DNA from 2 places in the Paenibacillus sp. FSL R7-0189 genome. Region 2 is predicted to be linked to the other one. Evidence: riboswitches for the same ligand, from Rfam matches in the RefSeq annotation. Region 2 holds a riboswitch; the other holds the start of a gene.
The links. A riboswitch is a leader RNA that binds a small molecule or an ion and turns the genes downstream of it on or off. The one in region 2 is predicted to bind S-adenosylmethionine.

Region 1: linked by a shared signal. The riboswitch ahead of MKY63_RS15285 (methionine ABC transporter ATP-binding protein) and the one ahead of metA (homoserine O-succinyltransferase) in region 2 are both predicted to bind S-adenosylmethionine.

Annotation. Positions count from the first base shown of each region.
Region 1 is NZ_CP150223.1:3,507,499-3,515,976, forward strand. It holds gene MKY63_RS15250 (penicillin-binding transpeptidase domain-containing protein) at 1-479, shown strand, start outside; gene MKY63_RS15255 (Cof-type HAD-IIB family hydrolase) at 556-1,323, shown strand; gene MKY63_RS15260 (DUF456 family protein) at 1,382-1,867, shown strand; gene MKY63_RS15265 (polysaccharide biosynthesis protein) at 1,894-3,522, shown strand; gene MKY63_RS15270 (thioredoxin family protein) at 3,601-3,945, shown strand; gene MKY63_RS15275 (COX15/CtaA family protein) at 4,048-5,031, shown strand; gene MKY63_RS15280 (Cthe_2314 family HEPN domain-containing protein) at 5,187-5,921, shown strand; SAM riboswitch class I at 6,024-6,159, shown strand; gene MKY63_RS15285 (methionine ABC transporter ATP-binding protein) at 6,262-7,278, shown strand; gene MKY63_RS15290 (methionine ABC transporter permease) at 7,278-7,937, shown strand; gene MKY63_RS15295 (MetQ/NlpA family ABC transporter substrate-binding protein) at 7,995-8,478, shown strand, end outside.
Region 2 is NZ_CP150223.1:440,556-449,033, forward strand. It holds gene mqnC (cyclic dehypoxanthinyl futalosine synthase) at 1-85, opposite strand, end outside; gene MKY63_RS02015 (PLP-dependent transferase) at 714-1,886, opposite strand; gene metA (homoserine O-succinyltransferase) at 1,923-2,843, opposite strand; SAM riboswitch class I at 2,959-3,088, opposite strand; gene corA (magnesium/cobalt transporter CorA) at 3,486-4,421, shown strand; gene MKY63_RS02030 (HRDC domain-containing protein) at 4,508-5,524, opposite strand; gene MKY63_RS02035 (ROK family protein) at 5,735-6,616, opposite strand; gene MKY63_RS02040 (hypothetical protein) at 6,786-8,478, opposite strand, start outside.

The DNA of each region.
Region 1 (8,478 bases), 3.1 Mb from region 2:
TTACTACACTTGCTAATGAAGGACAGCGGATTAAACCTCAACTGGTTAGCAAGATTACTGACGCAGATGGAAATATAATCAAAGAGTTTAAACGTGAGGTGCTTGATGAAGTAACAAACTTCGATAAGTCCTACTGGAATGAAATTAAGCAGGGGATGCGAAGTGAAGTTAGTGCTTTTTCTGATTTCCCTTATGACTTTGCACGTAAGACGGGAACCTCTCAGCAAGTAGCTAAGGGTGAAATTCGCGATAATGGGGTATTTATTGCATATGCTCCACGTAATAATCCTAAGTTGGCTGTGGCGGTTGTAATCCCTGAAGGTGGCTTTGGTTCACAAAGTGCGGCACCAGTCGCACGTAAAATATTTGATGCCTATGATTGGGAATATGGGCTTGATGGAGTTCCAAAGAAAAGTCTCCAGTCTGGCAATAATACTAATGATAATGCGAAGGAGGGAGAGACTACAGGTACCGAGTAACTCTGACCCTATGGCTAAGATTTAAAAAAATAAACAGCTTCTCAATAGAGAGCATACAAGAATGGAGGGGTGGCAAATGATTGCCAAATACCGCCTGCTTGCATTGGATATGGATGGAACCCTACTGAATGATGAACAGATAATTACACCCACAACGGTGGAATGGATTCAAAAGGCGGTCAACGCAGGCGTTCATGTCTGTCTGTCGACAGGCCGGGCATTTGTAAGTGCCTTACCCTATGCAGAGCAGCTAGGTTTAGAGACACCGATGATCACTGTGAACGGCAGTGAGGTGTGGAGAGCGCCACATGAAATATACCGGAGATCGCTAATGGATCCCAAGCTGGTACAAGAAATGTATGATCTTGCAAAAGCAGATGACATCTGGTTCTGGGCTTATTCTCTGGACGAAGTTCTCAAACAGGATAACTGGGATGGGGATGTAACGGGTAGAGAATGGCTTAAGTTCGGTTATCACACTGAAGATGATGAGCTTCGCCATAAGCTGTTGCTTCGTCTTCAAGATATGGGTGGACTGGAGATTACGAACTCTTCTCCGCACAATCTGGAGATTAATCCTCTAGGCGTGAATAAGGCAGCAGGAATAAAGGAAGTCTGCAAGCTGCTGGGAATAGAAATGTCGCAAGTTGTAGCTGTGGGCGACAGCCTTAACGATCTGGCGGCGATCCAGCAGGCTGGACTTGGGGTTGCCATGGGCAACGCGCAAAAGACGGTTAAACAAGAGGCTGATGTTGTGGTGGCGACCAATAATCAAGACGGGATTGCCGAGGTCATCCAAAAGTATATCTTTACCGAAGCTGCAGCCTCTGTAGGCAGCAAATAATAAAAGCAGTACTGCGAAGTGAATCCATGGAGCATTATGCTAGTAGGAGGTTAAGGAATTGACGATCCTGGGTTGGATTCTTATCATTGTTTTGTTTGCTGTAGGATTGGCAGGGGCTGTGTATCCCATACTGCCGGGTGCGTTAGCGATCTATCTTGCCTTTTTTGTATACGGCTGGTTCTTTTCTTTTGAGCCCTTTGGGGTTTGGTTCTGGATTATTCAAACACTGATTGTTGTAGTTCTTTTTGTTGCTGATTATGTTGTAGGAGCGTGGGGTGTCAAAAAATTTGGCGGCTCACGTTCATCGATTATCGGGAGCACGATCGGGCTGATCTTGGGACCTTTTGTTATCCCGGCTTTTGGTCTTATCATTGGGCCATTTCTAGGGGCTTTTATTGGAGAATTGATCGTGGGATCTTCACCTTCTAAAGCTGCTAAGGTAAGTGTTGGCTCCATACTCGGCTTATTTAGCAGCACCTTGGTCAAAATCGTGTTGCAGGTAATTATGGTCGTCCTCTTTTTTATATGGGTCGCCCGGTTTTAATTTAACAGTGAAGAAGGGGAAAGAGTTTGTCCAAGAAAGAGTCTTTTGTTAAAGGCACGCTTATCCTTGCTGCTGCAGCTTTGGTGGCAAGGGTACTCGGGCTTGTCCAGCGGGTGCCGCTGGACCATATCTTTGACGGTGTGGGGAGAGCATCGTTCGGAGTTTCTAACAATATCTATTTAATGCTTCTAACCGTAGCCACCGCTGGGATTCCAAGTACACTCAGCAAAATGGTCTCTGAACGATACGCCTTGAATCGTCCTGAAGAGGCGAGACAAGTGTATCATGCTGCACTGCTGTTTTCAGTGGCTGCAGGGGTGTTTATGACTGTCTTGCTGTACATAGGGGCTCCATTTTATGCAACTCATATTGCTGATGTCCCTGAATCGGCGATGGCGATAAAAGCTATTGCGCCTGCGCTGCTGCTTTTTCCGGCAATAGCGATGATGCGTGGATATTTTCAAGGCCGCAACAATATGATGGCAGGTGGGATTTCTCAGATCGTGGAGCAATTCGCTCGCGTACTGACCGCTATTTTGCTGGCTTATATTTTATTACATCAAGGTTATAGCAACACTACAATTGCTGCGGGAGCATCCTTTGGTAGCGTGATCGGTAGTATCGCGGCGTTTGGCGTAATGATTTATTTTGCAGTCAAACTTCGCCGTGAGGACAAGCAATTAGGATTGAATTATGATACTGCTCAAAAATTACCGATTTGGGGTATCTACAAGGATATTTTTACACTGTCTATTCCCATTGTGCTGTCTTCCCTTACGATTCCGGTTGTGAATGTAATTGACACTTCTCTTACGGTACGATTATTGATTGATCAGATAGGTAGGGATAGTGCCACTTCAGCGCTAGGTATTTTATCCAATCGTGCTCAGAGTGTAGCGGGCATTCCACCTGTTCTAGCTATCGCACTTGGAACTTCATTGATTCCGATCATTTCGGCTGCCTATGCCCGCCGTGATGAGGGGCATTTGAAAAAGCAGATAACGCTTGCTCTGCGGATTTCTATTTTGACAGGGATGCCGATTGTATTGGCGCTTGTAGCAGCTGCTTATTCTGTAAATGGATTATTGTTCGCCAGTTTAGATGGCAGTGGTATCGTAGCCATGCTTACTTTAGGAACGATCTTTCAGATTACGATGATGACAACGAACTCTATTTTGTTAGGTATGGGCAAATCGCGAATTTCCATGTATTATGTGTTAGCGGGTATTATTGTAAAATTAGTGGCAAGCTTATTACTTAGTAAGGTATTTGGCATCTACGGAATCATCGGTGCAACAGCACTTTGTTTCGTGGTCATTACTTTGCTTAACTTACGCATGCTGAAATCGATCGTGCCTTTTGAAATTATGGGCAAACGTTGGGGCGGTTTCGCGATTGCGGTACTTGTGTCCGGCGGGATTGGTTATGGCTTGAATGAGGCTGGGATTCTGTTAACAGATCTGATGCCGGCACGTTTGGCGTTTCTGATCACTTGTCTTGTTGTAGGAGCAGCAGTTGTTGTTATTTATCTAGTACTGCTTATTGTGCTGGGCGTGCTGACTAAACAGGAAATCTCCAGTTATCCGCGGGCGCTGCAAAAATTATTGAATCCGCTGATGAAGTTACAGCCTGCACGTGTTCGTATGAGAGAATAGGTTTGACTTCTACCCTGCATTTTGCTTCACTTAAAGAGTAGAAAATAGACAGATATTGAAGAAGGGACTGAGTAAATCATGGACAAAATTAGTTCTCCTGCTGAATTTCAGGTAGCCATTCAATCACCTCGATTAACAGTGGCCATCTTCAAGGCTGACTGGTGCTCGGATTGCAAATTTATCGATCCTTTTATCCCAGAGGTAGAGCAGGCTTATGCAGACCGCCTTACACTGGTTGAGGTAGATGTTGATGCCGTGGGCGATGTTAGCCAAGAACAAAATATTATGGGTATTCCAAGCTTCGTCGCATATTCGGATGGACGGGAATTGGTTAGATTCGTTAATAAATTGCGCAAATCCCGTGAAGAGATTGAAAATTTCCTTGATAAAGCGGTCCAAGTGCATCAAAGCCTTCAAAAGTAATTCCTAAGGAACCACCGCTTTCGCCTGTTTGTGCAAAAGCGGTGGTTTTTTGAAATATAAGTCTGGCTGCTTCTTCATTACTAAAAACTGCGGGTGATATTTTTGACGACAAATCAGTTGAAATGGCTTAGTTATCTTACTTGCCTTATCATGTTCCTCGCTGTACTCGGAGGAGCGGTAGTGACGAAGACTGGATCGGGCTTGGAATGCGGAAATGAATGGCCGCTCTGTCATGGGAAATTAATTCCGGCTTATACTATAGGCTCGATGATTGAATACACCCATCGCTTGTTTAGCGGTTTGGCAGGGTTATTCTCACTTGCCTCGATGTTTGCTTTTTGGCGTTATGCCCGTACTCGGCGCGATTTGCTGGGCTATGCATTTATGACTTTATTATTCGTCATCGTTCAAGGTGGTATGGGAGCGCTTGCAGTAATTAAATCTCAATCTGCTGCTGTAATGGCGCTGCATATGGGTTTTTCTTTGATCGCCTTTTCGAGCGCTATGATGTTGGCTCTTGGAACCAAGAGATGGCATGAATCGCGCGAATATGATCATACGTTGGAAGCTCAAAAGAAGCCCGTAAGTAAGGCTTTTCGCAATTTAACTTGTTTTACTGCCATCTATTCTTATATTGTCGTGTATATTGGAGCCTTTGTAAGTCATACGGATTCACAGGGCGGGTGTTCGGGATGGCCGCTTTGTAATGGAGAATGGGTTCCGGAGCTTTCTGGAGGTGTAGGTGTTGTTTTTACGCATCGGATTGCGGCTTTGCTCTTATTCATGCTTACTGCGCTGCTTGGGCATTTAGCATTTTGGAAACATAAGGATTATCCAGAGCTTAGAGCGCTAGGTGTAGCTGCAGTGCTGTTATGCTTGATGCAGGTGTTTAGTGGGGCGGCTGTGGTTTACACCCTAGATAATGAAAGATTGTACATATTTGCCGCTTTGGCTCATATTTTGCTGATTGCCAGTTTGTTTGGTGTCTTATGTTATATGAGTGTAAGAGTCTGGCAGCTAAATCGTGCGGGTAGTGTCGTGTCTGGAAAAAATGTAACGAACCCAATGATTCCACCGCCTTGGTAGAACATTCCCTCCGTGGATAGAGGCGCTTCACCCGCGGAATAATAAAGTGGAAATCGGTATATCGTGGAGCTGATTGGCCGATGCTTACGTCGCGAGTTTTGTACGAAGCAGTCCATGGAAGCAGACGCTGAACAAAACTTTAGGAGGACTGGGATATGCTGCGGGTATTACTTGGAGAGCCGCCTCGAAAGAACAGTGGTGTGTTGGCTGATGCGATGGAGAATATGGCCACTTTTGCAGCATTGCTGCGCAAGGAAATGAGTGCCCATGAGGATAATGACCATGAATACCGCAAGCTGGAGATTTGGACACGTGGACTGATTTCCTCTCTGGATGAACTGGAGCAAAGTTGGTTCGCGGCCGCTTTTTACCGGAAATTAGTGATCGCGGGTTATATGGATGATATGACACCGGTGGAACAGGGCGATTATGCACGTTATGTTTATTTTTATAAAGATGGCTTTATCCGGGTTTTCTCTCTTCTGGACAAGCTTGGGACGGTACTGAATCATTTTTATGATCTCAAAACATCCAAATTAAAAACGCACTTTTCTTACTTTACAGTGCTGCGTCAGCTTCAATTATTGAATGTGCATCCTGCATTAGCGGATCAACTGGAACAGATCAAGAACTCCTACCGCGATCCATTGGAGAATTTACGCAAGCGCAGAAATGCTGAAATTCATTATATGAATTCTGAAATGCAGGATGATCTGTGGCAGCGGCATCAAGGTCTGCATGATAAAATTCAGCTCGAGGATCTGGATAGCCATCTTGAGGATTTAAAACAATCGCTCGAAATGAACTGTAAGACATTAATCGCGGCATTCAGCTACAGCAATGAACAGCTGCGTAAGGAAATAAGCAGGGCAAAGAGCATAAAATCGTAATCGTTCAATATATTTCCTTTTGACAAAAATCGATAAACTCACTATACTTATGCTTGCATTAAAGTATGTACGATTTCAGAAAAAATATAATTTCATAACTTTATCTTATCGAGAGCGGCGGAGGGATAGGCCCGATGAAGCCCGGCAACCGATTTGTATCCAGCGCGGGAAGCGTTGTACAAATGTCATGGTGCTAATTCCTACAATGGCGCAGGTTGCGGTCGTTGGCAGATGAGAAGGCATTGTCTTAATAAACCCACAGAGCCTCTTGCGATCTGCATCGATCGTTGGAGGTTTTTTTGTATAGAATAAGTGAAATATAAAGGGGGGGCGACGAGAGTTGATTAATCTAAAAGGGATAACAAAGGTTTATGGAAAAGGGAGTAATGCGGCAACAGCGCTTTCTGGATTGAATCTGTCCATCGAGAAAGGTGAAATATTCGGAGTCATCGGCCACTCTGGAGCGGGGAAAAGTACATTGATCCGTTGCATTAATCTGTTGGAACGTCCGACAGAAGGTGAGGTCTGGGTAGACGGTGTTGAACTCACTAGCCTTAACCAAGGTCAATTACAGGAACAGCGGCGCAAGATTGGGATGATTTTTCAACATTTCAATTTGCTTTCTTCGGCGACTGTGTATGATAATATTGCCTTTCCACTGCGACTTGCAGGTACATCTAGAACAGCTATTGATACAAAAGTGAAAGATCTGCTCGCTCTAGTTGGGCTTGAAGAACATACAGATAAGTATCCTTCTCAGTTATCTGGAGGACAAAAGCAGCGGGTCGGCATCGCCCGGGCACTAGCCAGTGACCCTGATGTACTGCTGTGTGACGAGGCCACTTCTGCGCTTGATCCCCAGACAACGGATTCCATTCTTAAGCTGCTGCTTGATATTAATAAAAGATTCCATTTGACCATTGTGCTGATCACGCATGAAATGCATGTAATCCAGAGTATCTGCGACCGTGTCGCGGTCATACATGGTGGTGGGATTGTTGAACAAGGCAAAGTTACAGAGGTATTTCTCAAGCCGCAGCATGAGGTTACACGCGATTTCATCCGCAGTGAGACACAGAATGAAGGGCCTCTTCGAGTGGCGCTTGATGCTGCTGCCGGGGATAACTCTCAAGCTGTCAAAATTACTTTTTTCGGAGAAAAAACTTACGGCTCGGCACTATCCGATGTCGTGCGTGATACGGGTGTGAGCTTTGCAATCTTACATGGTACCATCTCAACGATTAAAGATGTGCCTTATGGACAGATGATTGTGCGGTTTGAAGGGCCAGCTGAGGCAATTGCTGTAACGATCTCCAGACTAATTGCTCAAGGCCTTGATGTGGAGGTGATTTCGTAATGAATTTTGCAGATCTAAATTGGCAAGAAATGATGGATGCTACGGTTGCTACTATAAAAATGATATTTTTTTCCGGATTGTTCACAATTATTCTTGGTTTACCACTCGGAATTCTATTGTATTTATGGGGGAAATCGAATAGTATAGTAATCAGAGTAACTTACTCGGTCTTATCATTACTTGTAAATATCCTACGTTCCGTACCCTTTATCATTTTGATGGTGGCTCTAATTCCTTTCAGCAAAGCCGTTGTTGGAACCTCCATTGGTGTACTCGGTACGATTCCACCTCTGGTGATTGGTGCAGCTCCGTTTTTTGCCCGCTTGGTAGAGACGTCGTTAAGAGAGGTAGACCGCGGAGTCATCGAAGCCGCACAAGGTATGGGAGCATCGACGAACCAAATCGTTATGCGTGTTCTTTTGCCAGAAGCTCGTCCAGGTCTGCTAGCTGGAGTTACGATCACACTGGTTACACTGGTCTCCTATACAGCAATGGCTGGTATGGTTGGGGGCGGCGGATTAGGTGACTTGGCGATTCGTTACGGCTACCACCGCTATGAGACGGAGATTATGATTGTTTCTATATTATTTATTGTCGTACTGGTGCAATTGCTACAAATGGCCGGTGACCGACTCGTAAAACATTACACACGGAAATAAGGTACATCCATATATATCCTTATTCAATACAAAATATAGATTAGAGGGGGATTTACAATGAAAAAAGTACTACTTACATTTTTTAGCCTGATACTGGTTGCGGTGCTTGCGGCTTGCGGTAACAACAATGCATCTAATAATGCTGGGAGCTCGGCTGCTACAACAGCACCAAATGCAGAAGCAACAAGTGAACCTACTAAAGATCCTGTGAAACTGGTTATTGGTGCCTCACCTGTGCCTCATGCTGAAATTTTGAAGGCTATTGCTCCATTGCTTGAAAAAGATGGAATTACACTTGAAATTAAAGAATTTACTGACTATATTCAACCTAACGTGCAGCTTGATGAGAAGGAGTTAGACGCTAACTTTTTCCAACACCAACCGTATCTGGATGACCAAAACAAAAATAATAAAACAGATCTGGTCTCCGTTGCATCCGTTCACGTTGAGCCTTTTGGAGCTTATTCCAAAAAAATCAAATCGATCGATGAGTTGGCTGATGGTGCAAAAGTTGCCATTCCGAACGATGCTACTAACGGTG
Region 2 (8,478 bases):
TGCTCTCGAATAGTCGGATGGTATCTTCCAATTGGAGACGGTCGCCCCGCAGGGCTTTATCCAAAATAAGATCTATCGCACTCATCGTTCGCATCCTCCTTTTAAACCCTTAGGGATATGGTAGATTCACAAAATCACAAGAAAAAATAACGTTGTCGTCCTTTAGAGATAACAACCGTTTCTCGTAGTAACATAAGGATAAAGTATAGTATGTAACTTATACCTTATATTTTAATAAATGAACAGTTCATTTCCTCATCGTATCACAATCTGAACAGCTTGAAAAACTTTTTACTTTCTCAGCAAGATACCATCCAGCAGAAAGAGTCCTTACATTGCTGCCTGCACCCGTTGAATCAAAATTCCCTGAGGCTGTCGGACACAGATGACGTTATTTGCAAGTTTTTAGCCTTTAGAGCATAGTTATGGACTCCAGTGATGCTATTCCATGAAAAGAGCCTCATGAAAGCTGTTTTTTAGCGCTATAGCTGCTGTGGAGGCCGTTAACATTCCAAATGTGTAATAATGCTGTATCTAAGGTCAGCTGTGTCCAATAGCAAAAAGTCCAAAAAGAAGAGCTATCCCAGCAGCCAATTCCCGGCTTATGAGACAGCTCTATTTCATCCTCAGTCTAACACCAGCTCTAAATCAACGGTGAGTTAGATCCTCGATATTTTCCAGCAATTCGGTGCCGATCTGGGTTGCCGTTACTTTTACTTCGTTTCGATTTCCGCCCGCGCAGCCTCCAAAGCATGACCCAGATCAGCAATTAGATCCTCCGCATGTTCAATGCCCACCGAGAAGCGCAGCAACCGATCATCTACACCCACCGCATTCCGAATTTCCACAGGAATGTCCGCATGCGTCTGTACTGCAGGATAGGTCATTAACGATTCAACCCCGCCGAGGCTCTCCGCGAAGGCTATAAGCCGAATATGACGAAGCAGAGGTTCTACGTATCTGGCATCTTTTAATTTGAAAGAAAAAATTCCGGTATTGCCCGAGGACTGGCGATTCTGAATTTCATATCCCGGATGATCCGGCAGGCCTGGATGGAACACTTCCGCAATCGCCGGGTGCTCTTGTAGATAGCGGGCAATTGCTAGTGCATTACTCTCGTGCCGTTCCATACGCAGAGCCAGTGTCTTCATGCCTCTCATCAGCTGATAACTGTCTGTTGGCCCAAGCACAGCGCCAATAGAGTTATGTAGAATCGCTATTTCAGCGGATAATTCAGCCCCTTTAGATACAATAAGACCAGCAAGTACATCATTGTGTCCGCCCAAATATTTGGTAGCACTATGGACTACAATATCCGCACCTAATTCCAGAGGACGCTGGAAAAATGGAGTCAGCAGTGTATTGTCTACAATTGTGAGCAGCCCATGATGACGAGCCCAAGTAGCAACGGCTGCAATATCCGTAACCATCATCAAAGGATTCGTTGGCGTTTCAATAAATATCGCCTTTGTATTTGGAAGACGGGAAGCCCCAAGCGCATCCAAATCATTCGTATCTACATAGGAAGCAGTGATTCCAAACTTGGACATAATTCGTTCCAACAAACGATAGGTCCCGCCGTAAAGATCCAGCGAAACGATCAAGTGATCGCCTTGCCCAAACAGGGTAAATATGGTTTGAATAGCCGCCATCCCAGAGCTACAGGCAAAACCTGCATCACCAGACTCCAATTCCGCAGCCGCATTCTCCAGTACGGAACGGGTCGGACTTTTGGTACGGCTATAATCGAAACCTGTGCTCTGCCCAAGCTTCGGGTGACGGAATGCCGTAGCATTATAGATAGGAAAATTAATGGCTCCGGTAGCCGGATCTTCTTGTGAACCTATTTGTGCCAGTCTGCTTTCAATCCTAAGTTTGTCGTCCATGATAAATGCCTCCTAAATTATAATGTAGCGCTGATCTTAATAAACAATCGGGTCGATATCGTAAGGTGTCTCTTGATATACATAGTAATTGAGCCAATTAGAGAATAATAAGTTGGCATGTGCACGCCACACTGCAGGAGGTGTCCGTTCTGGATCATCTTTAGGGAAATAGTGTTTCGGCAAGGCCATCTCCATGCCCCTCTCCAAATCACGATCATATTCCCATTTCAGGGATAGAGGATCGTACTCGGAATGTCCGGTCACAAATATTTGTTTGCCGTCGGTCGTAGCTACTAGATACATACCAGCTTCTTCGGATTCTGCCAGAATCTGCAGATCTGGATTGCTCTCAATATCTTCGCGGGAGACATCGGTATGACGGGAATGCGGTACATGGAATACCTCGTCAAAACCGCGCAGCAATTTAATGTTATTTTGATTAATCGTATGGGAGAATACACCAAAACATTTTTCAGGCAATGCCACTTTACGAACACCAAAATGATGATACAACCCTGCCTGTGCCGCCCAACAGATATGCATGGTCGAGGTCACATTATCCTTGCTCCATTCAAAAATCTCTTTTAGCTCTTCCCAATAGGATACTTCCTCAAACTCCATTTGCTCTACGGGTGCTCCTGTAACAATAAGGCCATCCAAACGGCGGTGGCTGATCTCGTCAAAAGTTTTGTAAAAGCTTCTCAAATGCTCAGCAGAAGTATTCTTAGAAGTATGTGAGCGTGGATGCAGCAAGGTAACATCAACTTGCAGCGGTGAATTTCCTATTAAACGCAGCAATTGAGTCTCCGTCGTTTCTTTAGTCGGCATGAGATTCAGAATAGCAATCCTTAGTGGACGGATATCCTGATGGAAAGCCAAACTTTCATCCATCACAAAAATATTTTCTCCGGATAGTACTTCTTTTGCTGGTAAACTGTCGGGAATTTTAATTGGCATTGTCTTTCCACTCCTTAACTGTATTTAGGTTATGTTGTCACATCGCGGCTTTCTGAACAATAAAAAGACCTTTCTCGGAAAACGAGAAAGGTCATATCTACAGTCATATGCGCCTCTCTCATCTGCCAGAAACTTTTGGACGGGGTTTAGTCGTCAGCAAAGTTCCGCAAGAATTAGCACCGTGCGTTCACACGCCGGTTGCCGGGTTTCATAGGGCTAGTCCCTCCACCTGCTCTTGATAAGATTTAGCTGTATTCAATTAAATTTCTTTAAAATTTACTTTAAATCATGAACCTCCTTTTCGTCAAGTCCATACAATGCTGAAGTAGCCTTAAAGTAACAATAAATTTGCTTGAAAGAGGCATACTCCGTTGTTATACTAGACAAGTATTTCATACCTGAACGAAAAGAAGAGGTGAGAAGAAGAATGGAAGGCGACCCGAGCTCGCAATTAAGTGTACAAAATGAGCAACCACACAGGATAATCATCAGCTTGCCGGCGGCGGGAGCAGTTCTTCTTCATGCCCTCGAATCGTCATTCGGCCTCTTGTATTGATTGTAACGCCGGCCAAGCTGATTTTTTTCTCTGTGCTTAATTAGCAGTCCCTGGTGAAGACCCGGGGATAGAAGGAGTGGAATCAGATGAAAATCCGGCTGGTGAATGCAGGGGTTTTTACACCTATTGATGAAATTGATGAAACATTGACACCCCCAACAGAAGGGTTCTATTGGATTGATGCAGATGTGGAGGATTTGGAGCTGCTTCAGCCCCTGTTCAACCTGCATGATCTCGCTGTTGAGGATTGCCTTAGTGAAGAGGATCAACGTCCAAAGATCGAAATATACGAAAGTCATTACTTTATTGTTGTAAACAGCATCCGCTTTGATGATGAGGAAATTTTCCTGCGGGCACTCAATATATTCTTGGGCAGACATTATATTATTACTGTAACGAAACAAAAGATCCACGAGCTGCGCATCCTGAAGCCCATGTTATGGGAGCAAGAGGTTAGCGAACCCGACCAATTCCTTTACCTGCTTATCGACCTTGTCGTAGATAATTATTTCTCCGTAGGTGACCGAATTGAAGCCCGGATTGAGAAGCTTGAAGAGGATATTTTAATGCATACCAAGAAATCTCATCTGAGTGAGATTATCGGTCTGCGAAGTGAGATCTTATGGTTAAAGAAGATGCTGGGACCACAGAAAGAGGTTATCAATACCCTGAACAAAAAAGACCTCCGTCTGATTGATGATCAGCTGCAGAAGTATTTTAGCGACATTTATGAAAATGCAGTTAAAATATCCGAAACCTTTGAGACGTACCGCGATCTCATGGGCAACTTACGTGAGGCCTACCAATCCAGTATCGCCAACCGCGCCAATGAAATTATGAGAGTATTTACCGCGATTACAACGATATTCATGCCTTTGACCGTAATTACCGGAATCTATGGGATGAACTTTGATCATATGCCTGAGTTGCATACGAAATACGGCTATTTTGCCGTTATAGGTCTAATGTTGACGTTAGGCTGTGGGATGCTGTATGTATTCCGCAAGAAAGAATGGCTATGAAAATAAACGGACGAATAGGCAAGACGAAGGCCCTTTAACCCTATGGTGTAAGGAAGCCTTCGTCTTTTTGATATGAGGAAAAGCTACTAGAAACTGGTCGCCACGCCCACTTTAGGAGCTTGCTCCCGCCGGAAACGAATGCGGATCAGCCGCAGACGTTCATAATAGCTGTCCAGCCCTTCTGCTGCTGAAAAATCCTCCCCATACACCATATGCAGCACTGGCTTTAGAAAAAGATCTCCTGCCTCTAGATAGGCATTCCATATCGCTTCCTGTTCATTCTGCGGCATATTTTCCAGTTCTACCTCGATCAGTTTCTCCACGCAATAACCTTCTCTTTCCAGCTCCTCTACCGCTTCAATCAGTTCGCGACGGTTCACTCCACTGTTCACCTTAAGCTGTTCTAACCCTAACCCATTCTCGATCCCTTGCAGCAGAATTCGCCGTAATCGCAGTCTTTCTAGCTGTTTCTTATATTTGACCTCTTTCTGTTTATAGAGCCAGGATACAAAAGAGTCCTCCTCAATTTCTTGGTGAACCCAATTCAAAGGAAAGGAATGTTCCCTTGCAGCCGTAGAGGTTATAGCCAACCAATCCGTGCCATATTGGGCTACCTTTCCTTCCCCTACACCAGGGATCTGCAGCAGCTCCTCTGGTGTATGCGGCAAGAAAGTGCTTATCAAACGTAACAAACGATTGCTGGCAAGAATGTAAGGGGCTTTCCGTTCACTAGAAGCTCGGCTGCGGCGCCAAGCACATAACTCCTCATAAATAGCTTCGTTCCCATTATATTCACTGTAATATTGCAGCCTTAGCTGCTCCTGATTACGCCCAGTAAGGCCGTCTTCTTCATGAAATACGCCATCAATCAACGGCCGATAGCCATCCCCCATCTTCACCGCCAGCTCATGCCTGTAAACACAGAGCATTTCATTCCAAGAACCACCCGCATACCACAAATGCTCCTGCGTCTCCTCACCGTCTGAAAAATCACGCCAGCCCAGGCTCCACACTCCTTCTTCCTCTCCAATCCATAGCTGAGCGAACACCTCTTGATCCACCCCAGATATTCTGGATAAGCGATTCATAAATACAATTTGCATATTCATCCCTGCCTTTCTAGTCTTCAGCAAGCACTATACCTACCGGGTCTGAACTACTCTTCGCTGGTGTGAATCCCACACTGTCAGACTCGGAAAACGCAAAAAAGCACCACTCTCACGATAAACGTGAAAGAGGTGCTCCCTCATTAAATGCTATACTGTTAGATCCTACAATACCATATATTTCCTAACAGTCAATATCTTTTTATACTAGTTTCTTGCCAAAGCTAAGGTTGCCAGTCCAATCGCACCTGCAAGTCCTGCATTATCTCCAAGCTGCGGTGGCACAACGTAATTATCAATATCGGTATTGAGCGCTGGATGCTGAACATAACCTTTAAGCAGCTCCTGCAGCTTGGTACGGATTAGCGGGAACAAGTGGCTTTGCTTCATGACCCCACCGCCCATTACGATTTTTTCGGGAGACAGAATCAGCACGTAATTCATAAGTGCATGTGCAAGATAATGAGCTTCCATATCCCAAGCTGGATGGTCAACAGGCAGCTCGCCTGCTGGTTGTCCCCAGCGTTTGCCAATCCCCGGACCTGCGGCTAACCCTTCAAGGCAATCGCCATGATAAGGGCAGTAGCCCTCAAACGTGTCCTCTGGATGTCTGCGAACTAGAATATGTCCCATCTCAGGATGAGACAATCCATGCACCATCTGACCTCCAACAACTGCTCCCGCTCCAATACCTGTCCCAACCGTAATATAAAGGCAGCTGTCCAGACCTTTAGCCGCTCCCCATTTACTTTCCGCAAGCGCTGCACCATTCACATCCGTATCAAAACCGATCGGCACGTTAAATTGCTCAGCCATTGTACCTACCAGATTATATTGTCCCCAGTGAGGTTTTGGTGTCGTTGTTATGTAACCATAAGTAGGGCTGTCCAGCACGGGATCAATCGGTCCAAACGATCCAATACCAAAAGCTTCTACATTCTTCCCATTAAAATAGTCGATTACGAGTCCCATCGTTTCTTCCGGTGTTGTTGTCGGAAAGCTAACTCGGTCCAGAATGGTACCGTCCTCATAACCAATCCCGCATACAAACTTCGTTCCGCCTGCTTCAATCGCTCCCAATAACTTCATAGCAACTATCTCCCTTCTCCAATAAGCAATAATCCGCCATCCAGTGTGAAAATAAAAAAACAATATAAAATAAAACAATCAACAGCCCTTATTATACGTTGGATGAAGCGCTATCACAATAATAAAACTCCCTTCATGCAATTTTGCATGAAGGGAGTTTTATTATTGTTTAATTATTTAAGTCATCAAACATAGAGCCTTTTACCGTAACCTCAATTTGATCCAGCGGCTTAATGCCGACAAGCTTGCCCAGTGATTTGTATGCGTTGGTACTCTTGGAGAGCTCCACATCTGCCAACCAAGCCTTAACATAGTACTTCCCATCTGGCATTTCAGCTGTAGTATAGACAGGAATATGGTCCTTATTAATCGTAATCGTCACCGTAGACTTTTCCGTGATCTTGTACATATTCTGATTCAAGCCCACATATTCACGGTATTTGAAATTGTCGAAGCTTCCCAGTGTACTAGACTGTGAGTAACCCTCTAATATATTCTTCCAGAATTCATGGGTGCCATTATCACTTTCTCTTTCTTGTGAATATGGGATCTCTTCCACATCTTTAGTAAAGCTGTTCTCCACCGTCAACAATTTCGCATCATTCACTCCGGTGTTATCCTCTACGGATAAAGCTGCTGGCTTTCTTGCAAAGTTATTCCCGTTTTTGCTCAGTGGTTCATTCCGCAGATTGACCGCAACTTTATCATTATTGATATACATAAGATCAGTTTCATATCGGAAAGAATTCGTAAGTTCCTCAACAAGATCCTTATGGTCCTTCGTGTCTTTATCCGTATCTTTAAACGTAACTGTCTCCAGTGTAAAGGTATACGTTCCAACAGGATTAAAATAATATCCGGATTTAATCGGATAATCATACCCTTGAAGTTGCTTATCCGTCGCAAACACGGCGGTATCATAATTAGATTTGTCGTTAAGCATTTTTTTAGCGGTAGCTCTGGCTTTCTTATAAGCTTGAGCCATGCTATTCTCTACCTTCCAACCGATGTCTCCGCTTGCCTGTTGTGTGAAGATTCGTTCGAATTGCCCCTTTACTTTCGTCCAATCCTGTAAGTTCTTATTCTCATCTTCATGAGCCATCCAGCGGATTACATTATAATTGTAAGGCTCACTTGTCCAGAGGAGCTTTCGAATCAAAGAATCCGCTTTATTCTTGTCTATTGAATTCTTGTACAGCTTAGGTGCTATTTGTTTGGCCCCGTTATAAATATAGGTCCGAATGGTTTTGACATCCTCACCTGGTGTAAACGGAGCTGAAGTGCTGCCGCTCTCCGTATACGTTTGACAAGATTCAACATCTTTACCTTGCCCGTTCTTAGTTGTGCTGCACACCTGATAATTACGAGTGAAATTTCTGCTCACAGTACCCTGGAAACTGATATTACCTGACTTTTGATTAGGTGTATACGGAGCCGGATTAATGTACCACTTACCGTTAACAGGATCATCACCAAAATCAGGACGCTGTAGACTAGCTATGATGTCAGGTTGCCTAACTATAGTACTGGCGGCATCGTTAACCAGCGGATTATTCTCCACACGGAAATAACGATAGATAGTATCCGAATTATTGATTACTTCCAAAGCGCCTGTAGCATTCCCACTCCAAGTAAAATCAGAATATTGCGGTTGTAGAACAGCCTTTATAGCAGCACCATCGGCTAACCCGAATTTCACTTTTTTCGATAACACATTATAATCCAGATCGAAGGAGCCTTTAGTTGTTGGCATCGAGTTGACCTTCTTAATCCATCCGTAAATCTCATTATTTCCGTAAAAGACTTCATTAGGTGACTTCAACCTGTTCAGATTAAACTGGATGTATACGTCCTCATCAGGC